2 linked regions of the Pseudorhizobium banfieldiae genome follow. Each later gene encodes a partner of the first gene's protein in a complex. Links are inferred from orthologs where the notes say so. Each region holds a gene or a part of one and is shown in the gene's direction. Other genes may lie near its edges.

Evidence for each region.
Region 2: the proteins of secY (region 1) and secA are in contact, whole or in part, in a crystal structure (PDB 3DIN), measured with the Thermotoga maritima proteins. The link is inferred for Pseudorhizobium banfieldiae from one-to-one orthologs. Residues at the interface, in WP_004081795.1 of Thermotoga maritima: Glu108, Gly109, Glu110, Glu111, Ala236, Glu237, Arg238, Arg239, Ile240, Thr241, Ile242, Gln243, Tyr244, Ala245, Arg246, Arg247, Val248, Thr249, Gly250, Arg251, Arg252, Val253, Tyr254, Gly256, Ala257, Ser258, Thr259, Tyr260, Leu261, Pro262; in WP_004082002.1 of Thermotoga maritima: Glu261, Ala262, Arg263, Lys300, Ala301, Arg302, Thr303, Ile304, Ile305, Leu323, Tyr324, Asp325, Pro326, Val329, Ser330, Tyr333, Ile336, Lys340, Phe345, Val349, Glu363, Phe364, Tyr374, Ser375, Gly376, Gly377, Glu393, Ile395, Thr482, Ser483.

Annotation. Positions count from the first base shown.
Region 1 is NZ_FO082820.1:1,442,550-1,453,988, forward strand. The notes cover bases 7,961-10,911. They hold secY (preprotein translocase subunit SecY), read left to right. Parts: upstream 7,961-8,741; coding sequence 8,742-10,082; downstream 10,083-10,911. Other genes in these bases: rpmD (50S ribosomal protein L30), read left to right, coding at 7,961-8,022; rplO (50S ribosomal protein L15), read left to right, coding at 8,039-8,512; NT26_RS07215 (adenylate kinase), read left to right, coding at 10,079-10,729. Outside these bases: rplD (50S ribosomal protein L4), read left to right, coding at 1-467; NT26_RS07120 (50S ribosomal protein L23), read left to right, coding at 464-757; rplB (50S ribosomal protein L2), read left to right, coding at 769-1,605; rpsS (30S ribosomal protein S19), read left to right, coding at 1,621-1,899; rplV (50S ribosomal protein L22), read left to right, coding at 1,902-2,291; rpsC (30S ribosomal protein S3), read left to right, coding at 2,291-3,019; rplP (50S ribosomal protein L16), read left to right, coding at 3,058-3,471; rpmC (50S ribosomal protein L29), read left to right, coding at 3,484-3,684; rpsQ (30S ribosomal protein S17), read left to right, coding at 3,696-3,932; rplN (50S ribosomal protein L14), read left to right, coding at 4,167-4,535; rplX (50S ribosomal protein L24), read left to right, coding at 4,549-4,857; rplE (50S ribosomal protein L5), read left to right, coding at 4,850-5,407; rpsN (30S ribosomal protein S14), read left to right, coding at 5,441-5,746; rpsH (30S ribosomal protein S8), read left to right, coding at 5,759-6,157; rplF (50S ribosomal protein L6), read left to right, coding at 6,200-6,733; rplR (50S ribosomal protein L18), read left to right, coding at 6,746-7,108; and 3 more genes. UniProt on the Escherichia coli protein: The central subunit of the protein translocation channel SecYEG. Consists of two halves formed by TMs 1-5 and 6-10.
Region 2 is NZ_FO082820.1:3,314,409-3,326,182, forward strand. The notes cover bases 3,991-7,276. They hold secA (preprotein translocase subunit SecA), read left to right. Parts: upstream 3,991-4,355; coding sequence 4,356-7,076; downstream 7,077-7,276. Other genes in these bases: NT26_RS16150 (peptidylprolyl isomerase), read right to left, coding at 3,991-4,106; NT26_RS16160 (lipopolysaccharide biosynthesis protein), read left to right, coding at 7,218-7,276. Also shown: NT26_RS16125 (methyltransferase domain-containing protein), read left to right, coding at 1-94; NT26_RS22470 (Flp family type IVb pilin), read right to left, coding at 87-260; NT26_RS16130 (hypothetical protein), read right to left, coding at 291-611; 8-oxo-dGTP diphosphatase MutT, read right to left, coding at 722-1,114; bifunctional glutamate N-acetyltransferase/amino-acid acetyltransferase ArgJ, read right to left, coding at 1,920-3,161; more of NT26_RS16150, read right to left, coding at 3,219-3,990; more of NT26_RS16160, read left to right, coding at 7,277-8,627; NT26_RS16165 (GNAT family N-acetyltransferase), read left to right, coding at 8,660-9,913; NT26_RS16170 (AMP-binding protein), read right to left, coding at 9,917-11,554; NT26_RS16175 (hypothetical protein), read right to left, coding at 11,661-11,774. UniProt on the Escherichia coli protein: Required for protein export, interacts with the SecYEG preprotein conducting channel.

The DNA of each region.
Region 1 (11,439 bases):
ACCGTTCGGAAGTCTCCCGCACCGGTGCAAAGATGTACAAGCAGAAGGGTACGGGCCGCGCTCGTCACCACTCCGCTCGTGCTCCCCAGTTCCGTGGCGGTGGCAAGGCTCACGGCCCGGTCGTCCGCAGCCATGCTCACGATCTTCCCAAGAAGGTTCGTGCATTGGCGCTGCGCCACGCCCTCTCGGCCAAGCTGAAGGCTGAAGACCTGATCGTCATCGACAATCTGGTTGCTGCCGAAGCCAAGACCAAGGCGCTTGTCGGTTCGTTCGCGTCGCTCGGCCTCACCAATGCGCTGATCATCGGTGGCTCCGAACTCGACAACAACTTCAAGCTCGCCGCCCAGAACATCCCGAACGTCGATGTTCTGCCGGTTCAGGGCATCAATGTTTACGACATCCTGCGTCGAGGCAAGCTCGTGCTGTCCAAGGCTGCGGTGGAAGCTCTAGAGGAGCGTTTCAAGTGACCGATCTTCGCCACTATGATGTGATCGTCTCGCCGGCGATCACCGAAAAGTCGACACTGGTATCGGAGCAGAACCAGGTCGTCTTCAACGTTGCCAAGGATGCTTCCAAGCCGGAAATCAAGGCTGCCGTCGAGGCGCTGTTCGGTGTGAAGGTCAAGGCCGTGAACACGCTGGTCCGCAAGGGCAAGGTAAAGCGGTTCCGCGGCTTTATTGGCAAGCAGAAGGACGTGAAGAAGGCCGTCGTCACGCTGGTCGAAGGCCAGACCATCGACGTCTCCACCGGACTCTGAGGTAAAGAACAATGGCATTGAAAAGCTACAACCCGACGTCTCCGAGCCAGCGCCAGCTGGTCATCGTCGACCGGTCCGGTCTCCACAAGGGCAAGCCGGTCAAGGCGCTGACGGAAGGTCTCTCCAAGAGCGGCGGCCGCAACAACCTCGGCCGCATCACCGCCCGCTTCATCGGCGGCGGTCACAAGCGTACCTACCGCCTGGTCGACTTCAAGCGTCGCAAGTTCGACGTCGAAGGCACGGTCGAGCGTCTGGAATACGACCCCAACCGCACGGCGTTCATCGCCCTCGTCAAGTACGAGGACGGTGAGCTGGCTTATATCCTTGCTCCGCAGCGTCTCGCTGCCGGCGACAAGGTGATCGCGTCCGACAAGGCTGTCGACGTGAAGCCCGGCAACGCCATGCCGCTGCAGTACATCCCGGTCGGTTCGATCGTCCACAATGTCGAGATGAAGCCGGGCAAGGGCGGGCAGATTGCACGTTCCGCCGGTACCTATGTTCAGCTCGTCGGTCGCGACCAGGGCATGGCCATCCTGCGCCTGAACTCGGGCGAGCAGCGCCTGGTGCCGGGTTCCTGCCTGGCGACCGTTGGTGCCGTCTCCAACCCGGACCACGGCAACATCAACGACGGCAAGGCTGGTCGTACCCGCTGGCGCGGCAAGACCCCGCATAACCGCGGTGTCGTCATGAACCCCGTCGACCACCCGCACGGCGGTGGTGAAGGCCGCACCTCGGGTGGCCGTCATCCCGTCACCCCGTGGGGTAAGCCCACCAAGGGCAAGCGTACGCGCTCGAACAAGTCGACCGACAAGTTCATCATGCGTTCGCGCCATCAGCGCAAGAAGTAAGAGAGGTAGTCAGGAATGGCTCGTTCAGTATGGAAAGGCCCGTTTGTTGACGGCTATCTTCTCAAGAAGGCTGAGAAGGTTCGTGAAGGCGGCCGCAGTGAAGTGATCAAGATCTGGAGCCGTCGCTCCACGATCCTGCCGCAGTTCGTCGGTCTCACCTTCGGTGTCTACAACGGCAGCAAGCACGTGCCGGTCTCGGTCAACGAAGACATGGTCGGCCACAAGTTCGGCGAATTCTCTCCGACCCGGACCTACTACGGTCACGGCGCGGACAAGAAGGCGAAGAGGAAGTAACGATGGCGAAGGCAAAGACCGAACGCCGGCTGAAGGACAACGAGGCGCAAGCCGTTGCCCGCACGCTCCGCGTCAGCCCGCAGAAGCTGAACCTCGTTGCCGCCCTGATCCGCGGCAAGAAGGTCGACCGCGCGCTTGCTGAGCTGGAATTCTCCCGCAAGCGCATCGCAGGCACGGTGAAGAAGACTCTCGAGTCCGCAATCGCCAATGCCGAGAACAACCATGACCTCGACGTCGACAGCCTGATCGTATCGGAAGCATACGTCGGCAAGTCGATTGTCATGAAGCGTTTCCACGCTCGCGGTCGCGGCCGTGCATCTCGTATCGAGAAGCCGTTCGCGCACCTGACGATCGTCGTTCGCGAAGTCGAGGAAAAAGGGGAGGCCGCATAATGGGCCAGAAAATCAATCCGATCGGCTTCCGCCTCGGCATCAACCGTACCTGGGATAGCCGCTGGTTCGCCGACAATGCCGAATACGGCCAGCTGCTGCACGAGGATCTGAAGATTCGCGCGTATCTGATGTCCGAGTTGAAGCAGGCCGGTATCGCCAAGGTGGTCATCGAGCGTCCGCACAAAAAGTGCCGCGTGACGATCCACTCCGCTCGTCCGGGCCTGATCATCGGCAAGAAGGGCGCCGACATCGAAAAGCTCCGCAAGAAGCTTTCCGAGATGACGTCTTCCGAAACGCACCTCAACATCGTCGAGGTTCGCAAGCCGGAAGTCGATGCGACGCTGGTTGCCCAGTCGATCGCCCAGCAGCTCGAGCGTCGCGTGGCCTTCCGCCGCGCCATGAAGCGCGCTGTTCAGTCTGCAATGCGTCTTGGCGCCGAAGGCATCAAGATCACCTGCGGCGGTCGTCTTGGCGGCGCGGAAATCGCCCGTACGGAATGGTACCGCGAAGGTCGCGTTCCGCTTCACACGCTGCGCGCCGACATCGACTACGGTACGGCCGAAGCTGAAACCGCCTACGGCATCTGCGGCATCAAGGTCTGGATCTTCAAGGGCGAGATCCTGGAGCACGATCCGATGGCTTCCGAACGCCGTGCGCTGGAAGGCGATGCACAGGGTCCGGCAAGCCGTGAACGTGGCGATCGTCGCCGCGAACGCGAAAACGCTTGATCAACGCTGGCGAAAGATAAGCTCGGAGAAGTAAGAAAATGTTGCAGCCAAAGCGTACAAAGTTCCGGAAGCAGTTCAAGGGACGCATCAAGGGTGTGGCCAAGGGCGGTTACGAGCTGGCCTTCGGCGAATTCGGCCTCAAGGCTCAGGAACCGAACCGCGTCAACGCACGCGAGATCGAAGCGGCCCGTCGTGCCATCACGCGTTACATGAAGCGTGCTGGCCGGGTGTGGATCCGCGTGTTCCCTGATGTTCCGGTCACCGCGAAGCCTACCGAAGTCCGTATGGGTAAGGGTAAGGGTTCGGTCGAATACTGGGCATGCAAGGTCAAGCCTGGTCGGATGATGTTCGAGATCGACGGCGTGTCGGAAGAGATTGCTCGCGAGGCTCTGCGCCTCGGTTCGGCCAAGCTCTCCGTCAAGACCCGCTTCGTTCAGCGCATCGCAGAGTAAGGAGAGGCTAGGATGAAAGCCGAAGACGTTCGCGCCCTCACGGCCGACCAACTCAAGGACAAGCTTGCTGAGCTCAAGAAGGAGCAGTTCAACCTGCGCTTCCAGAAGGCCACCGGCCAGCTCGAGAAGTCCTCGCGAGTGAACGAAGTTCGCAAGGACATCGCCCGCTTGAAAACCATTGCCCGCCAGAAGGCGGCAGAAGCCAAGGCTTAAGGAAGAACAATATGCCGAAACGCATTCTGCAGGGCGTCGTAGTTTCCGACAAGAACGAGAAGACCGTTGTTGTCCGCGTCGAGCGCCGATTCGCGCACCCGCTGCTTCAGAAGACGGTCCGCCGTTCGAAGAAGTACAAGGCGCATGACGAGAACAACCAGTACAAGGTAGGTGACGTAGTTTCCATCCAGGAATGCGCGCCGATCTCCAAGGATAAGCGCTGGACGGTTGTATCCGCCCAGGCTTGATTCCAGACGAATTTGCGCCGGGGCCTTGCTTCTGGCGCAAATATCTGTATGAAGCACGCCATCGGCGCAGGACGCTCGGCAACGAGCGTTCTTTTGCTTTGAGCGCAGGGAAGGTCCTTAACAGGAAACCACCTTGGCAAGATCCATCCCGCGCACAATGAAATTCTGTCCATAAGCCGGATCGGGGCGTTCGCGCGCCCGGTCGTTCCGGTCATTAGAAAAAGGCGACCTGACATGATTCAGATGCAAACAAACCTCGACGTGGCGGATAATTCCGGCGCACGTCGTGTCATGTGCATCAAGGTGCTGGGCGGCTCCAAGCGCAAGTACGCTTCGATCGGCGACGTTATCGTCGTTTCGATCAAGGAAGCGATCCCGCGCGGCCGCGTGAAGAAGGGCGACGTGATGAAGGCGGTTGTTGTGCGTACCGCCAAGGACATCCGTCGTGCCGACGGCAGCGTCATCCGCTTCGACAACAACGCGGCGGTCCTCATCGACAACAAGAAAGAGCCGATCGGTACCCGTATCTTCGGACCGGTTCCGCGCGAACTTCGCGCCAAGAACCACATGAAGATCATCTCCCTGGCTCCAGAAGTACTGTAAGGGAGCGATAGCGATGCAAAAGATCCGCAAGGGCGACAACGTTGTCGTATTGACTGGCAAGGACAAGGGCCGCACCGGCGAAGTCCTGCAGGTCCTGCCGAAGGAAGACCGCGCCGTTGTGCGCGGCGTAAACATGGTGAAGCGCCACCAGCGTCAGACGCAGACGCAGGAAGCCGGCATCATCAACAAGGAAGCATCCATCCATCTGTCGAACATCGCGATCGTCGCGAAGGACGGCAAGCCGACCCGCGTCGGCTTCCAGGTTGTCGACGGTAAGAAGGTGCGAGTTGCCAAGCGTACGGGAGATGTGATCGATGGCTGAGGCAAAGTACGAGCCGCGGCTCAAGACTGAATATGTTTCCCGGATCCGTGGCGCTCTGAAGGAGAAGTTCTCCTACAGCAACGAGATGATGATCCCGAAGCTGGAGAAGATCGTCATCAACATGGGTGTGGGTGAGGCGACTGCCGACTCCAAGAAGCCCACCGTTGCTGCTGCTGACCTGGCCGCAATCTCCGGTCAGAAGGCGGTCATCACCCGCGCCCGCAACTCCATCGCTGGCTTCAAGGTCCGCGAAGGCATGCCGATCGGTGCCAAGGTGACCCTGCGCGGCGCGCGCATGTATGAATTCCTGGACCGCCTGGTCAACATCGCGCTTCCGCGCGTTCGCGACTTCCGCGGCCTGAATCCGAAGAGCTTTGACGGCCGTGGCAACTTCGCCATGGGCATCAAGGAACACATCGTGTTCCCGGAGATCAACTACGACAAGGTTGATCAGATGTGGGGCATGGACATCATCGTTTGCACGACGGCCAAGACCGACGACGAAGCCCGGGCTCTGCTTACAGAGTTCAACTTCCCGTTCCGTCAGTAACCGTAACGACGAGCGTAGAAAAGGAACTCCGATATGGCGAAGACTAGCGCAGTCGAAAAGAACAAGCGCCGCCGCAAGACCGTTGCCACGCAGGCCGCCAAGCGCGCTGCCCTGAAGGCAACCATCATGAACCAGGAACTGCCGATCGAAGAGCGGTTCCAGGCAACCCTGAAGCTCGCCTCGCTGCCGCGCGATGGCTCCAAGACCCGCATCCGTAACCGGTGCGAAGTCACGGGCCGCCCGCGCGCATTCTACCGCAAGCTCAAGATGTCGCGTATCGCGCTTCGTGAGCTGGGCAATCTCGGCAAGGTGCCGGGCATCGTCAAGTCGAGCTGGTAAGGAGATCGTTAGATGACCATGACTGATCCCCTGGGCGATATGCTCACCCGTATCCGCAACGGCGCTGCCCGTCGCAAGTCCTCCGTCACGACGCCGGCTTCCAAGCTGCGCGCTCGCGTCCTGGACGTGCTGCAGGCCGAAGGCTACATCCGCGGCTATTCCCAGACCGACTACGGTAACGGCAAGTCCGAGATCGAAATCGAGCTGAAGTACTACGAAGGCGCGTCGGTGATCCGTGAGATCGGCCGCGTGTCCAAGCCGGGCCGCCGGGTCTACGTCTCGGTAAAGTCCATTCCGCAGGTCGCGAACGGCCTCGGCATCACCATCCTTTCGACTCCGAAGGGTGTGATGGCCGATCACCAGGCTCGCGAACAGAACGTTGGTGGCGAGGTTCTTTGCTCCGTCTTCTAAGACAGGGCAGGGATCTCCATAGCGAACAGACAGGATAACAAAATGTCTCGTATCGGTAAAAGACCCGTTCCGGTTCCTGCTGGAGTTACGGCCTCTGTTGAAGGCCAGAAAGTGACTGCCAAGGGCCCGAAGGGCGAGCTTTTCTTCGTCGCCAATGACGAAGTGAAGGTTGAGTTCAACGATAACGCCGTTTCGGTGACCCCGATCGACGATTCCAAGGATGCCCGCTCCAAGTGGGGCATGTCGCGGACGATGATCGAGAACATCTTCAAGGGCGTGAAGGACGGTTTTGAGCGTAAGCTCGAGATCAACGGCGTCGGCTATCGTGCCTCGTTGCAGGGCAAGAACCTGCAGCTGGCACTCGGTTTCAGCCACGACGTGGTCTACGAACCGCCGCAGGGTATTTCGATTGCCGTGCCGAAGCCGACGGAAATCGTCGTCACCGGCATTAACAAGCAGCAGGTCGGTCAGGTAGCCGCGGAAATCCGCGAGTACCGCGGTCCGGAGCCCTACAAGGGCAAGGGCGTCAAGTACGCCGAGGAACGGATCGTCCGCAAGGAAGGCAAGAAGAAGTAAGGATCACGCGAAATGGCTAGCAGGAAAGAAGCACTTGCAAAGCGCGCGAGCCGCGTGCGCCGCCAGATTAAGGCGGTCGCCAACGGCCGTCCGCGCCTGTCGGTTCATCGCTCGTCGAAGAACATCTATGTCCAGGTCATCGATGACGTGGCCGGCCGCACGCTTGCTGCCGCCTCCACGCTCGACGCCGACTTGCGCTCGAAGCTGAAGACCGGTGCGGATGTTGAAGCCGCCGCCGCTGTCGGCAAGCTTGTCGCAGAGCGTGCGACCAAGGCCGGTGTGAAGGAGGTCGTATTCGATCGCGGCGCCTTCATCTACCACGGCCGCATCAAGGCACTGGCCGAAGCTGCCCGCGAAGGCGGTCTCAGCTTCTAAGGAATTTCGCCCGGAGCCTTCATCGGTTCCGGGCGAAATGCGGTTATCCGCACCCCGATCCGTATTCGGATCACGTTGTAATCTGCCGATTGCACCCGGAAAAGAAAAAGGAAAAGGACAATGGCACAAGAAAGAAGAGGTTCTCGCGACGACCGCCAGAACCGCGAAGAGCGCGATAGCGAATTCGTCGACAAGCTGGTCGCGATCAACCGCGTTGCCAAGGTTGTTAAGGGCGGCCGTCGTTTCGGCTTCGCCGCCCTCGTCGTCGTTGGCGACCAGAAGGGCCGCGTAGGCTTCGGCCACGGCAAGGCACGTGAAGTGCCGGAAGCGATCCGCAAGGCAACCGAATCTGCCAAGCGCGATCTCATTTTCGTTCCGCTGCGCGATGGCCGTACGCTGCACCACGACGTCAATGGTCGTCACGGTGCCGGCAAGGTGCTTCTGCGCGCTGCCAAGGCCGGTACCGGTATCATCGCGGGTGGCCCGATGCGCGCGGTCTTCGAGACGCTCGGCGTTCATGACGTCGTCGCGAAGTCGACCGGTTCGTCGAACCCCTACAACATGGTTCGCGCTACCTTCGACGCCCTCAAGCATCAGGTCCATCCGAAGGACGTCGCAGCCCAGCGTGGCCTCAAGTATGCAACGCTCCAGGCTCGCCGCGCTGCCTCCGGCAACGCTGCTGAAGAATAAGAGGAGTCTGACCCATGGCTAAGGCTACGAAGAAGACTGAAGCAAAGACGATCACGGTCGAGCAGATCGGTTCGCCCATTCGCCGTCCGGCAGTTCAGCGTGCGACGCTGGTTGGTCTGGGCCTCAACAAGATGCACCGGGTCCGCACCCTGGAGGATACTCCTTCGGTTCGCGGCATGATCCGTGCTGTCCAGCATCTCGTTCGCGTCGTCGACGAGAAGTGAGACGGGGGAAGTCATCATGAAACTGAATGAAATCAAAGACAACGAAGGCGCGGTCAAGGATCGCAAGCGCGTTGGTCGCGGTATCGGCTCTGGCAAGGGCAAGACCGGCGGTCGCGGCGTCAAGGGCCAGAAGGCTCGTTCCGGCGTTGCCATCAACGGCTTCGAAGGCGGCCAGATGCCAATCTACCGCCGTCTGCCGAAGCGCGGCTTCACCAACATCTTCGCATCGGAATACGTGACGGTTTCCGTCGGCCGTATCCAGACGGCGATCGATGCCAAGAAGCTTGACCCGAAGGCCACGATCGATGCGGCTGCCCTGAAGGCTGCCGGCATCATCCGTCGCCCGAAGGACGGCGTCCGGATCCTCTCCGGCGGCGAGCTCAAGGCCAAGGTCACGATCGAAGCCGCCGGCGCCTCCAAGGCTGCTGTCGAGAAGATCGAAAAGGCCGGTGGCTCCATCAAGCTTCCGGAAGCCGCAGCCGCGGAATAAACCGTTTAAGATCGCCCGGAGTGCTTCACACCGGGCGATTTTGCTCCCATATGTGAGCCTCACGATTCCGGGACCGGTCGCCAGGCCGGCGCATTCCGGAACCATACGGAAAACAGGGTGAGGCACCGATCGCACCAGCGATTCCCGCCCGTTATCTGAAACTGAATTTGGACTGCATTCCGGACCCGGCAGGATTTCCGCCGCCGGAATTGGTCAGGCGGAGAGATGCATGGCTTCTGCAGCGGAACAACTTGCCTCCAACCTCAATTTCTCGACCTTCGCCAAGGCTGAGGATCTCAAGAAGCGGCTGTGGTTCACGCTCGCCGCGCTGCTCGTCTACCGCCTCGGTACGCATATCCCGCTACCCGGGCTCAATCCCGAGGCCTATGCGCAAGCGTTCCGCGGCCAGGCTGGCGGCATTCTTGGCCTCTTCAACATGTTTGCCGGCGGCGCGGTCGAGCGCATGGCGATCTTCGCGCTCGGCATCATGCCCTATATTTCCGCGTCGATCATCGTGCAGCTGATGACGTCCGTCGTTCCGACGCTGGAAGCGTTGAAGAAGGAAGGCGAACAGGGCCGCAAGGTCATCAACCAGTACACCCGCTACGGCACCGTTCTTCTCGGCACGCTGCAGGCCTACGGTATTGCTGTCGGGCTCGAGAGCGGCCAGGGCATTGTCGCCGATCCCGGCTGGTTCTTCCGCATCTCGACGGTCGTCACGCTTCTGGGCGGTACGATGTTCCTCATGTGGCTCGGTGAGCAGATCACCGCGCGCGGCATTGGCAACGGCATTTCGCTCATCATCTTCGCGGGCATCGTCGCCGCTCTGCCGACGGCACTCGCCGGCACGCTGGAACTCGGCCGAACCGGCGCTTTGTCGACGGCGCTCATCCTGACCGTCATCGTGGTCGCGATCGCCGTGATCATGCTGATCGTCTTCGTGGAGCGTGCGCAGCGCCGCCTGCTGATCCAGTACCCGAAGCGCCAGGTTGGCAACCGGATGTTCCAGGGCGATACGTCGCACCTGCCGCTCAAGCTCAACACTTCGGGCGTTATTCCGGCGATTTTCGCTTCGTCGCTTCTCCTGTTGCCGGCGACGGCTGCAGGCTTCGCAGGCAATTCTGAAATGCCCGGCTGGGCGACGACGATCATCTCGGCACTCGGCCACGGCCAGCCGGCCTTCATGGTTCTTTACGGCCTGCTGATTGCCTTCTTTGCCTTCTTCTACACGGCGATCGTCTTCAATCCGAAGGACACCGCCGACAACCTGAAGAAGCACGGCGGCTTCATCCCCGGCATTCGTCCGGGCGAGCGGACCGCCGAGTATATCGACTATGTCCTCACGCGTATCACCGTCGTCGGCGCTGCCTACCTCGTCTTTGTCTGCGTGCTGCCCGAGCTCCTGATCGCCCGCACCGGCGTTCCATTAGCCCTTGGTGGTACTTCGCTTTTGATCGTGGTCAGTGTAACCCTCGACACGGTCGCTCAGATCCAGGGTCATCTTATTGCCCAACAATATGAGGGCCTGATCAAGAAGTCGAAATTGCGTGGAGGAAAGAGGGGACGATGAGACTGATTCTTTTGGGGCCGCCGGGCGCGGGTAAGGGGACCCAGGCCCAGCGGATCGTGGAGAAGCATGGTATCCCCCAGCTCTCCACCGGTGACATGCTGCGTGCGGCCGTAGCCGCCGAGACTGACGTCGGCAAACGCGCCAAGGCGGTCATGGACGCAGGTAAGCTCGTCTCCGACGATATCGTCATCGCCATCGTCTCGGAACGCATAGACCAGCCAGACTGCGCCAACGGCTTCATTCTTGACGGCTTTCCGCGGACGCTCGTCCAGGCAGACGCCACTGAAAGCATGCTGCGGGAGAAGGGGTTGGACCTTTCGGCAGTCATCGAGCTGAAGGTCGACGACAAGGAGCTGATACGCCGGGTGTCCGGCCGCTATTCCTGCGCCCAGTGCGGCGCCGTCTACCATGACACCGACAAGGTTCCGGCCAAGGAAGGTGTCTGCGACAAGTGTGGCTCGACTCACTTCAAGCGTCGCCCCGATGACAATGCGGAGACGATGACCCAGCGCCTCGAGGTTTACTACAAGGAGACCTCACCGCTGATCGGCTACTACTATGCGAAGGGCAAGCTGAAGTCCGTGGACGGCATGGCCGAGATGGACGCCGTGACGGCGGAAATCGAAAAGGTGCTCGCTGCGCTCTGAGCGGCGGTTGCCCCTAAAGAATCTTGGCGGGGCCGGTTGCTTTTTTTAACCGATTCCGCTAACACCGCGCCAACTCGCGACATTGATGCGATCGGTGCGGACGTCCCGACGAGGGTATCCGGGTCCGGTCCTTTGACTTGTTTCGGATTTGAACTGGCGGCCTTCGATCGGCTGCTCTCATGGAAGAAGTACCACTTGCCGGATGGCAACTGGAACGCAAGGAGAATAGACGTGGCACGTATCGCTGGCGTCAACATCCCGACTGCGAAGCGCGTCGTTATCGCGTTGACGTATATTCACGGGATCGGCCCGAAATTCGCACAAGAAATCGTCGAGAAGGTTGGTATCCCGGCCGATCGTCGCGTTCATCAGCTCACCGATGCTGAAGTCCTGCAGATCCGCGAAACCATCGACCGCGACTATCAGGTCGAAGGCGATCTGCGTCGCGAGACCTCGATGAACATCAAGCGTCTGATGGACCTCGGCTGCTACCGTGGCCTGCGTCATCGTCGTGGCCTCCCGGTCCGCGGTCAGCGCACGCACACCAATGCCCGCACCCGCAAGGGTCCGGCAAAGGCAATCGCCGGTAAGAAGAAGTAATTTCCCGGAGTTTCCGGGTGAGGGGAGGCTGGCGCCACGTCGCTGGCCTCTTTTTGAGTTTGGTGCCGGATCTCGGTCCGGTCCCGGTGGAGCCGCTGGAACTACGGCGG
Region 2 (11,774 bases), 1.9 Mb from region 1 along the record:
CCAGCAGAAGCCGCTGAAGCCTGGCTCCGCGAAGATGAGGCTCGCCGACGCCCTGCGAGTGCCGCGGGATGAGGAACCCGGGAGCGCTAGTTGACGGCGTTCGTGAGATAACCTTCGATCGTCTCGAACACGCTCACCAGCGTATCGGCGAAGCCGCCGAAGGCCGCGACGAGAACGACAGCGATGAGAGCTGCGATCAGACCATATTCGACAGCGGTTGCTCCGTCCTTGCTGCCCGAGAACGCGTTCAGAAGACGCATGCGGTATTTCCTTTCTCAGGGAGACCTGGGCTAGCAGCGCGCGTCCGTGTCGTAGGGCTGGATGATGCAGACCGATCCGGGCGTTTCCTGAAGGATACTGCGGCGAATGGTATATTGCTTCGACCCCTTTTCCGCCGGCTTGATCGAGCCCGTGGTGATGCGGTCAAATTCTTCCTGCACATGCGCAAGGCGGCGGGCATCGCCGCTATCGGCGACCATGGGTGTCACGATGAGGGATAGCGCTATTGCCGCCGTGCCGAACAGGAGGGCGATATTCAGGGCGCCGGTCTTGCCCGACCTGTACGACGACCGGTTCCGGACCCGCACAGTCTTCCACGATTCCTCGTCCATGTCTCAAAGCCTCGACGCAGATACTGCCTTGGTAAGCCTCGAGACTAGGCGAATTGGTTAAACGATCTGTTAACGCCGATTTACGAATAGGCGCAACTGTTACCAGGCTTCTACAGGAGATCCTGGAGAAAGGGGATGAGCGGCTCGTCGGCGGGCGGCATAGGGTAGGTGCGGAGGTCGCGGCTGCGAACCCATTTGATCGCCTGGCCCTCCATCCCCCGTGGAATGCCCTCGTAGCGCCGGCAGATGTAGAGCGGCATCAGCAGATGGAAGGTGTCGTAGGTGTGGCTGGCGAAAGTGAGCGGAGCCAGGCAGGGGACTTTCGTCGTAACCCCGAGCTCTTCCTGTAGCTCACGGATCAGCGTCTCTTCGGGTGTTTCACCCGGCTCCACCTTTCCGCCCGGGAATTCCCAAAGACCTGCCAGTTCCTTTCCTTCCGGCCGCTGCGCCAGGAGGATACGATTGTCGGTGTCGACGAGGGCGCAGGCCGCGACCAGCAGCATTCGCCGCGGTTGAGATTGCACCACGTTTAGGCCTCCCGCCAGTAATGATATTGATAGGCTTGCCGGAAACCGAACTTCCGATACAGCCCGAGCGCCGCTAAGTTGTCCGCTACGACCTGAATCCAGGCGCTCCGGGCCCCGCTGATGCGGGCCCAGCGCAGGGCGGAGGACAGGATCTCCGTTCCGCGCCCCTGACCGCGTGCGCTGGCGGCGACGGCAAGTCCCATGACGCCGGCGAGGTCGTTATCCTGGACGCAGAGGGCAACGGCGACCGGTCCGCCCGCAGAATTCTCGATCGTGAACAGCCCCTTCGCCGGCTTGATGGCGTTGAGTACTTCAGCAAGCGCAGGCTTGAGCGCCGGATCCTCCCCGGCGACCAGCAGGCTCGCGTCGATGAAGCGACTGACATCATGCGTGGGGAGGTGATCAATCGTATCCGGCAATGCCAGGCGAGCAAGATCCGCCGTCATCACGTTCACCGTCTCGAACCGCTTCCAGCCGGCCTCGGACAGGTGCTCGACAAGTTGCGTGGGCGCCAATGGCGTCTCGCGCAGGATGAGCGGCCGACCGTAGGCCTGGAAGCGCTTGCCCGCCTTCTCGAGGCGCAGGTCCATGTCCCGGAAATCGGAAGGATCGAGCGGCACGACGCAATTGAGGCGTTTGGAGGGATGTCCGCCCGCAAGCCGGATCTGCCAGCTGCCGTCATAGATCACCGAGGCGGCCGGCCAGGCCCGGAAGCCGACGGCCTCCAGACGGCGGACCAGCGGCAGATTGCTCGCGGACGGTGTTGCCTGCATCGCCCGCATCAGCTCCGGTAGTCGCCGTTGATGGCCACATATTCCTTCGTCAGGTCGCAGGTCCAGACGGTCGCCCGCCCCTCACCCAGCCCGAGATCCACCCGGACAGGAATGTGCTCTTCTTTCATGACCGCGCTGGCAGCCGCTTCGGAATAGTCCGGATCGCGTTCGCCGTTGACTGCGACACGGACATCGCCGAACCAGATCGCCAGCCGGTCCCGGTCGGCCATCTCGCCGGCCTTGCCGACCGCCATGACGACGCGACCCCAGTTGGCGTCTTCGCCGGCCACCGCCGTCTTGACGAGGGGCGAGTTGGCGATGGAAAGCGCGATCCGCTTTGCAGCGGCGCCGGTCTCGGCGCCGGTTACGGTGACCTCCACCATCTTGCGAGCACCCTCACCATCGCGAACCACCTGGAGCGCCAAGTCCTTGAGAAGCGCGTTCAGCGCGGCTCGGAACTCCGCCAGTGCCGGGTCCTCGACAGAGGTGACCCTCGCCTGTCCGTCGGCCGCGGCGGCACCCGTGGCAAAGAGCATTAGCGTGTCCGAGGTGGAGGTGTCGCTATCGACGGTCACGGAGTTGAAGGTGGGGCCGACGCCGGCGGACAGCAGCTGCTGCAGTACGTCCGGCGCGATGTCCGCATCGGTCGCGACGAAGGACAGCATGGTCGCCATGTCGGGCGCGATCATGCCCGCCCCCTTGGCAATGCCGTTGATCGTCACTGTGACGCCACCGATGGCAGCCAAGCGTGTCGCGACCTTCGGATAGGTGTCGGTGGTCATAATGGCCTTGGCAGCGTCCAGCCAGAAATCCGGTTCTGCATCGGCATTCATATCGCCGAGCACCCCTGCGAACTTGCCGGCATCCAACGGCTCGCCGATCACGCCCGTCGACGCCAGATATACCTCGTTCTCAGCACATCCCACGGCCGAGGCCGCAGACTTCGCCGTCAGTTCCGTCGCGGCCCTGCCCTTGAGGCCGGTGAAGGCGTTCGCATTGCCCGAATTGACGACGACCGCCCTTGCCTTGCCATGAGGCAAATTCGCGCGGCAGAAATCGACCGGCGCCGAGGGGCATTTGGAGCGCGTGAATACACCGGCCACCGCTGCCGGCTGGTCAAACACCATGAGCAGAACGTCGGTACGATTCTTGTACTTGATCCCGGCGGCAGCGGTTGCCATGCGTAGGCCGCGGATCGGCGGCATGTCCGGGTAGGATTTTGGAGCAAGCGGGGAGACGGAAGCGGACATCGGAGGCATCCAAACTGAATATGGAAAGGCCCGGAAAACCGGGCCCTTGTAAATTACTTACTGCTGAGGCGCGGGCGCTTCGCCGGCTGCGGGATCGGCATCGGGCGCCTTGTTGACGTCCTCATAGCCCTTGCGCAGCGTCTCGTCCATGATCTCGACCGTCTGCTCCGCCTTGGCCTTCTCGATCAGCGCCAGATACTTGTCGCGCATGACCAGCTGGCGAACCTGCGGCTCAACCTGTTCCAGCGCCGGGGGCTGGACGTCACGACGGTCCTCAAGCTTGATGACATGGAAGCCGAACTGCGACTGCACCGGCGTCTTCGTGTAGGCACCCTTTTCCAGCGCGAAGGCAGCCTCCTCGAATTCTGGGACCATGCGGCCCTTCGAGAACCAGCCGAGGTCGCCACCGTCGTCCTTGTTGGAATCTTCCGATTTCGTCTTGGCAAGCTCGGCGAAATCCTTGCCCGCGTCGAGGTCAGCGATGACCGCCTTGGCCTCTTCCTCGGTCTTGACCAGGATATGGCGGGCGTTGACCTCTTCCTGCTTCGGCAGGGCGGCTATTTCCTTCTCATAGCGTGCCTTGACCTCTTCGTCGGTGACGGCGTCGACAACGTGCTTGCGGAAGTAAGAGTTATGCAACTCGCGATCCTTGATGTACTCCATCCGCTTCTGGAAATCTTCCGTCTCGGCAAGCCCCTCCTCGGCGGCGCTTTGTGCGAGAAGTTTCACGTCGATCGCGCCCGACAGGGCAGCCACGCGCTTCTGCTCGTCCGGAAGCTGCTGGAGCTGCGGATCGAGGTTGGCCACGGCCAGGTCGAGCTCGGACTGAAGGATCTCCAGGTCGCCAACCTTGGCGACGACGGCCTCTTCCTGCGCGAAGGCGGAGGCACCGAAGGAAAGCCCGACAGCAAGGGCAGCCGTGGCGAGAAGTTTATGGCGCAGCATCAAGTCACCTTTCAAGAATGATTGCCGGTCTCGATATAGCCCGAAGCCGGCCGGAAAGCGTTCACAAACATCGGAATGTGGCCTTTGTGTATCGGCCGTTACCGTTGACATCAAATCGACCCCCTCTTATCTGTCACGCAACTTTGCGTCCAGATGGGTTTCCGGGCGTAGCGGGCGATTTTGACGGTTCTGCAGAGCCGTAGGCCGGCCTGCGATCACAAGTACGTTTAACCAGAAAGGACCATTCGAATGGTCAGCTTCGGCGGATTGGCCCGCAAATTCTTCGGCTCGGCAAACGAGCGCCGCGTCCGCTCCTACAAGTCCCGCGTCGATGCTGTCAACGCCCTCGAGGAGAAGACGAAGGCTCTCTCTGATGCAGAACTGGCGGCCAAGACGGCCGAGTTCCGCGAACAGCTCGCGGCAGGCAAAAGCCTTGATGACCTCCTCACGCCGGCATTTGCGGTGGTTCGCGAAGCTTCTCGCCGGGTGCTCGGCATGCGACCCTTCGACGTCCAGCTGACGGGGGCGATGATCCTTCACGACGGCGCGATCGCCGAGATGAAGACGGGTGAAGGCAAGACGCTGGTGGCGACGCTTGCCGTCTACCTGAACGCGCTGGCCGGCAAGGGCGTCCATGTCGTCACCGTCAACGACTACCTCGCCCGCCGCGACGCCGCGACCATGGGACGCCTCTACGGTTTCCTCGGCCTCACCACCGGCGTGATCGTCCACGGACTCTCCGACGAGGAGCGCCGCGCGGCATATGCCTGCGACATCACCTATGCGACGAACAACGAGCTCGGCTTCGACTATCTGCGCGACAACATGAAGTATGACCGCGGCCAGATGGTTCAGCGCGGCCACAACTATGCCATCGTCGACGAAGTGGACTCCATCCTCGTCGACGAAGCGCGTACGCCGCTGATCATCTCCGGCCCGCTGGACGACCGCTCCGAACTCTACAACACGATCGACGCCTTCATTCCGATGCTGGACGAAAGCGACTACGAGATCGATGAGAAGCAGCGTTCGGCAAACTTCTCCGAGGCCGGGACGGAAAAGCTGGAGAACCTGCTGCGCGAAGCTGGTCTCCTGAAAGGCGAAAGCCTCTACGACGTCGAGAATGTCGCGATCGTCCACCACATCAACAACGCATTGAAGGCCCACAAGCTCTTCACCCGCGACAAAGACTACATCGTCCGCAACGGCGAGATCGTCATCATCGACGAATTCACCGGCCGCATGATGCCGGGCCGCCGCTATTCGGAAGGCCAGCACCAGGCGCTTGAAGCCAAGGAAAAGGTGCAGATCCAGCCGGAGAACCAGACGCTCTCCTCGATCACCTTCCAGAACTACTTCCGCATGTACGAAAAGCTCGCCGGCATGACCGGTACGGCTGCGACGGAAGCGGAAGAGTTCAGCAACATTTACCGGCTTGAAGTCGTCGAGGTTCCCACCAACCTGCCGATCCAGCGCATCGACGAGGACGACGAGGTCTACCGGACCTTCGAGGAGAAGTTCAAGGCAATCATTGCCGAGATCAAGGCCGCCCACGAACGTGGCCAGCCGGTCCTGGTCGGCACGACCTCCATCGAGAAGTCCGAGCTTCTGGCCACGATGCTGAGCCAGTCCGGCTTCAAGGACTTCAAGGTCCTGAACGCCCGCTACCATGAGCAGGAAGCCTATATCGTTTCCCAGGCCGGCGTTCCTGGCGCCGTCACCATCGCCACCAACATGGCCGGCCGCGGTACCGACATCCAGCTTGGCGGTAACCTCGACATGCGTCTGGAGCACGAGCTGGCCGAAATGGAGCAAGGTCCGGAGCGAGACGCCAAGGCCGACGCCATCAAGGCGGAAATCGCAGCGCTGAAGCAGAAGGCTCTTGACGCCGGCGGTCTCTACGTCATCGCCACCGAGCGGCACGAAAGCCGCCGCATCGATAACCAGCTTCGTGGCCGTTCCGGGCGCCAGGGCGACCCCGGTCGCTCCAAGTTCTACCTGTCGCTGCAGGACGACCTGATGCGCATCTTTGGCTCCGACCGCATGGACGGAATGCTGCAGAAGCTCGGACTGAAGGAAGGCGAGGCCATCGTCCACCCATGGATCAACAAGGCGCTGGAGCGAGCGCAGCGCAAGGTCGAGGCCCGCAACTTCGACATCCGCAAGAACCTCCTGAAATACGACGACGTCACCAACGACCAGCGCAAGGTGATCTTCGAGCAGCGCATCGAACTGATGGATGCCAATGCCGACGACCTAAAGGAGATCGTTGCCGACATGCGCAACGAGGTGATCGAGGTGATGGTCGCCAAGCATATTCCGGAACGTGCCTATGCCGAGCAATGGGATGTGGCGGGGCTGAACAACGACGTCCAGCGCCTGCTGAACCTTGACCTCCCCATCGCCGACTGGGCGGCGGAAGAAGGCATCGGCGAGGACGATATCCGCGAGAGGATCACAGAAGCTGCCGACAAGGCGGTTGCCGACCGTACCGAACGCTTCGGTGCCGACATCATGACCTATGTCGAGCGATCCATCGTGCTTCAGACACTCGACAACTTGTGGCGCGAGCATATCGTCAACCTTGACCACCTGCGATCCGTCGTCGGCTTCCGCGGTTACGCCCAGCGCGATCCGCTGCAGGAATACAAGTCGGAGGCGTTCGAACTCTTCCAGGCCTTGCTTGCCAACCTGCGCGAAGCCGTGACGGCGCAGATGATGCGCGTCGAGCTCGTGCGCGAGGCCCAGCCTTCGCCAGAGCCGCCCCCGGTCATGGAACCCCATCATATCGACGCTTCGACAGGCGATGACGACTTCGCAGGCGGTAACGACTCTGGCCTGCAGGTGCCACCCGATGATCGCGATCCTGCCGACCCCGAGACCTGGGGCAAGGTGGGCCGCAACGAGGCATGCCCCTGCGGTTCCGGCAAGAAATACAAGCACTGCCACGGCGCCTTCGAGCAGGCCTGAGCTCCGTCAGCAACACATCGGGATGCCGCCTCCGGGCGGCATTTTCGCGTGTGCTCCAGTCTGCTCCAAAGGATTGTTAACCCTGTCGTGGCAAGACTGGGCTACCCGGTATTGAGTTCATGTGAGTAGTGCGTGCCGATCATGGCGGTTCTCGAGACAGCGGAGAGATATCTGCCCCGCGGCCTGCGCTCCAGGCTAAGGCCTGTGCTCGACCGGACAATCGAGGCGAATACCCTGGACGGCGAGACGGCCCGTGCCCAGCGGCAGGCTCTCGTCGCCTTCGCAATTCGCGTCGTCAGTGCAGCCATCGCCTTCGTTTCCCAGATCATCCTTGCCCGCCTGATGGGGGAGTTCGAATACGGCATCTTCGCCTTCGTCTGGGTGATCGTCGTTCTGGCAGGAAACCTCTCCTGCCTCGGCTTCCATACATCCGTCATCCGCTTCCTGCCGCAGCACCAGGCGGACGGTGATCTCGCCTCTGCCCGCGGCCTTCATGTCACGGCGCGCATTTTTGCGATGCTCTCAGCAAGCGTGCTTGCGGCACTGGGGTTTATCTTTCTGCGCCTCTTCGCTGACTCTTTCGAAGCCTACTGGCTGGCGCCTCTGTTCCTGGCGCTCTTCACGCTGCCGATGATCGCGCTTGGCGATGTCCTCGACGGCACCGCACGGGCAAGCGGCTGGACGGTGACGGCCCTGACGCCGACCTTCCTGATCCGTCCGACCCTGATCCTGCTCTTCATGGTCGGCGCCGTCTGGCTCGGCGCGCCCGACACGGCGGTGACTGCGATGGAAGCCGCTCTTGCCGCAACCTATGTCACGACGCTGATCCAGTACATGCGCCTGCGCCAACGGCTGCGGCGCGCCTTCGGCGATGGTCCGCTTCGTCTCAACCCACGCGCCTGGCTCGCCTATTCCTTGCCGATCTTCCTGATTGACGGGATCGGCTTCCTCCTGACCAATGCTGATGTGGTGGTGGTCGGTCTCTACCTGCCCCCCGACCAGGTGGCGGTCTACTTTGCTGCGACGAAGACGATCGTGCTCGTCCAGTTCGTCGCCTTCGCCGTCAAGGCTGCGGCTGGCCCGAGGTTCTCCGCCATACTTGCGAGCGGCGAGACCTCGGAACTGAGGGCATTCGCCGGACAGGCCGCACGCTGGAGCTTTTGGCCCGCTCTCCTGCTGGGCTCGGCCATCCTGCTGGTCGGCGAACACCTGCTCGCCCTCTTCGGCCCGGCCTTCACGATTGGCTACTGGCTGCTCCCGATCCTCTTTGCGGGCATCCTCGCCAAGTCGCTGGTCGGCCCCGCCGAAGTGCTGCTCAGCATGGCCGGCCGTCAGAACCTCTGCGTGGTTCTCTACGCGATCGTGCTGGGCGCAAACATTCTGATGAACATCATGCTCATCCCTCGTTTCGGGCTGAACGGCGCGGCGACCGCGACCGCCTGCGCCATGGCAATCGAGGCGATCCTGCTGCACGTAGCGCTTCGCCGAAGCCTCGGCATCGCCATGTTTGCCTTCGCCGACCCAATTCCAACTGCAGCAAAGGCCGAATGACCATGGCCCCCTCCCCCGACAGCCGCCGGCCCATGGATCCCGCAGCTCCTCTCTGGACACCACCCCTACTGCCGGAGCTGCAGGCAGAACGGCCCCATGCCGACCAACAGATCGAAGTAGGACGCCTGGGACGGGAACTCTGCATCTACCCCGCCTCGCTAGGCTACGACCTCCAGCAGGAGCTCGAATTCCTTTCCAACCGGGTAATGGAACCCAACATCTTCTTCAGCGCCCGTCTGCTGGCGCCTGCAATGCCACGGATAGAGGACAAGCAGGTCCGATTCGCAGTGATCCGCGACGAGAACGAGGGGCACAGCCGCATGCGGCTGCTGATGCCCTTCACGATCGAAAAACCCGGCTTCTCGATCGGGCCTGCGATCACCCGAGCATGGGCGAACCCTTTCGGACCTCTGGGAACGCCGCTGGTCGATGCAGAGGGTGCAGCAGAGACGATCGACAACCTTCTGGACGGTCTTTCGCGACCGGACATGCAGCTTCCTTCAGTGCTTGTCCTGCCCCAGATCCGCGTCAACGGACGCTTCGCCCAGCTGGCGCGCGCCGTTGCGGTGGGTCGCGACCTGCCGGTGACGCTTGCTGAACCCGGCACACGTCCCATGCTGGAAAGCCTCGATGCTCCGGAGACATACATCAAGCGGGCGGTTTCTCCTCACCATTACAGGGAAATGCAGCGCCAATGGCGCCGGCTCGCCGAGCACGGGCAGCTGGATTATACAGTCGCCCGTCAACCGGAAGAGGTCCGGCTCCGCATGGAGGAATTCCTGGCGCTGGAGGCAGCAGGATGGAAGGGGCGCAAGCGCTCCGCCCTCATCAACGACCGCTACCGCGCTGCCTTTGCCCGGGAAGCCATCACCAATCTCGCCGAAATCGATGCCGTCCGCATCCATACGCTCGACCTCGACGGCCGCGCGATCGCCTCCCTCATCGTCTTCGTCATGGCCGGCGAAGCCTATACCTGGAAGACGACTTACGACGAGGAATTTGCCGCATGGTCCCCCGGCAAGCTGCTCATGATGAAGCTGACCGAATGGCACCTCGATGACGCCAATATCCTGCGTACCGATTCCTGCGCGACCGCCGACCACTCCATCATGAGCCGGATGTGGGAGGAGCGCGAGGAGATGGGGACGCTTGTGATCGGCCTGACGCATAATGCCGACAAGGATGTCCGGCAAGTCGCGGCCCAGCTCCACATGTACCGGAGCACGCGAAACATGGCACGTCTGCTGCGGCAGAAGATCCTGTCGATCGCCAGGCGACCTGAATAAGGTTCATTCCGCTGCCGCACGCAGGCGCAGCATCCGGCGGATCACCTTGCCGCTCGTCGTCAGCGGCAGATCGTCGACGAAGTCCACCTCCCGGGGGTACTCATGCATCGACAGCCGGTGCTTGACCCAGTCGCGAAGCTCGGCCGCGAGGCGTTCGCTACGCTCGTGCCCCTCGCGAAGGACGACATAGGCCTTGACGATCTCCGTGCGCAGCGGATCCGGTTTGCCGATCACGGCAGCGAGTCGGACGGCGGGGTGGCCGCTGAGACAATCCTCGATTTCCCCCGGGCCGATCCGGTAGCCGGCCGAGGTGATCACGTCGTCGTCCCGCCCGACGAACTCCACGAAGCCTTCTGCGTCCCGGCGCCCTATGTCGCCCGTCAGTAGCCAACCGTTCCTAACCTTTGCCTCCGTCGCAGCCGGATCGTCCCAGTAGCCGAGGAACATCACCGGGTCGGGCGCCCTGACGGCGATCTCGCCTTCGACACCATCCGCGACTTCAAGACCTCGTTCATCAAGGACGGCCACGTCATGCCCCGGCACGCTCCTCCCGATAGCACCCGCCTTGGTCACGCCGAGTGCAGCACAGGAACCGAGAACGAAGTTGCACTCTGTCTGGCCATAGAGCTCGTTGACGGTGACGCGGAGGACGTTGCGGGCCCACTCATAGGTCTCTCGTCCGAGTGCCTCGCCCGCCGAGGTAATCGTTCGCAGGTGCAGCTCGTAACGGGACCGCGGTTCGGCGACAGACTTCATCAGGCGAAGCGCGGTCGGCGGAATGAAGGCGTTGCGGACATCCATCTCGGCGATGATGCGGAAGGCCATGTCAGGGTCGAACTTCTGCGCCGGCGAGGAGACCACCGGTATGCCAAGCATCAGCGCCGGAAGGAGCACGTTCAACAGGCCGCCGGCCCAGGCCCAGTCGGCGGGTGTCCAGATGCGATCCCCCTCCTGTGGGGCAAACTCATGTCCCAGTTGGAAACCGGGAATGTGGCCGGCCAGCACTCGATGGCCATGGAGCGCCGCCTTGGGCGGTCCGGTGGTGCCGGACGTGAAGATCATCAGTGCGGGGTCGTCAGGGCCGGTCGCCGCGACCTCGAACCGCGATGGATGCTGATCCAGCAGATCATTGAACGCCAGCACACCATCCCTGGCGACGGCCCCTCCCGCGACGACGAGATGCCGCAGAGCCGGCAGCCTCGCGCGGATTGCCTGCAAGCGCGGCAGGCCGAATTCGTTGGTCACGATTGCCACTGCTTCCGACGCACGCAGCCGATACTCCAGGGCATCTTCCCCGAACAGCAGCGCCAATGGCAATGCGATCGCGCCGAGCTTGTAGATCGCCACGTGGGCAACGACCGTATCGAAGCCCTGCGGCATTAGAAGCGCCACCCGGTCGCCGCGGCGTATCCCGAGGGACCGCAATCCGTTTGCGAGCGCAGAGGACTTTTCGCGAAGCTCGCCATAGGTCATGGTGAGGTGCTGCCCATCGGGACTGAAGTGCTGCAGACAGATGCGCGCCGGCTCCTTTTCCGCCCACGCATCGCAAACCATATGGCCAATGTTGAACCTGGTCGGGATGCGCCACTCAAAACTGCGAAGGATTTCGTCGTAGGAAGATTGAGCGTTTGGAAGCAGCATGGCCTGTGTCGCGTTTTCAGCGTTGCAATCTGCTAGCACCAGCAGGCCGCGGCCACAAGGAGCAGCCGTGCCTGCCCCCTTGGCCCATCATCATGCGTATCGCAGCCTAACGCTGCGCGGTCATCCGCAGCATCCGGCACAAGGCCGCCAGTTCGGCGTCGGTGCCGCTCGAGAGCAGGTCATCGCAACGGTTGAGCAGCCGGCGCTGCTCGTCTTCGGA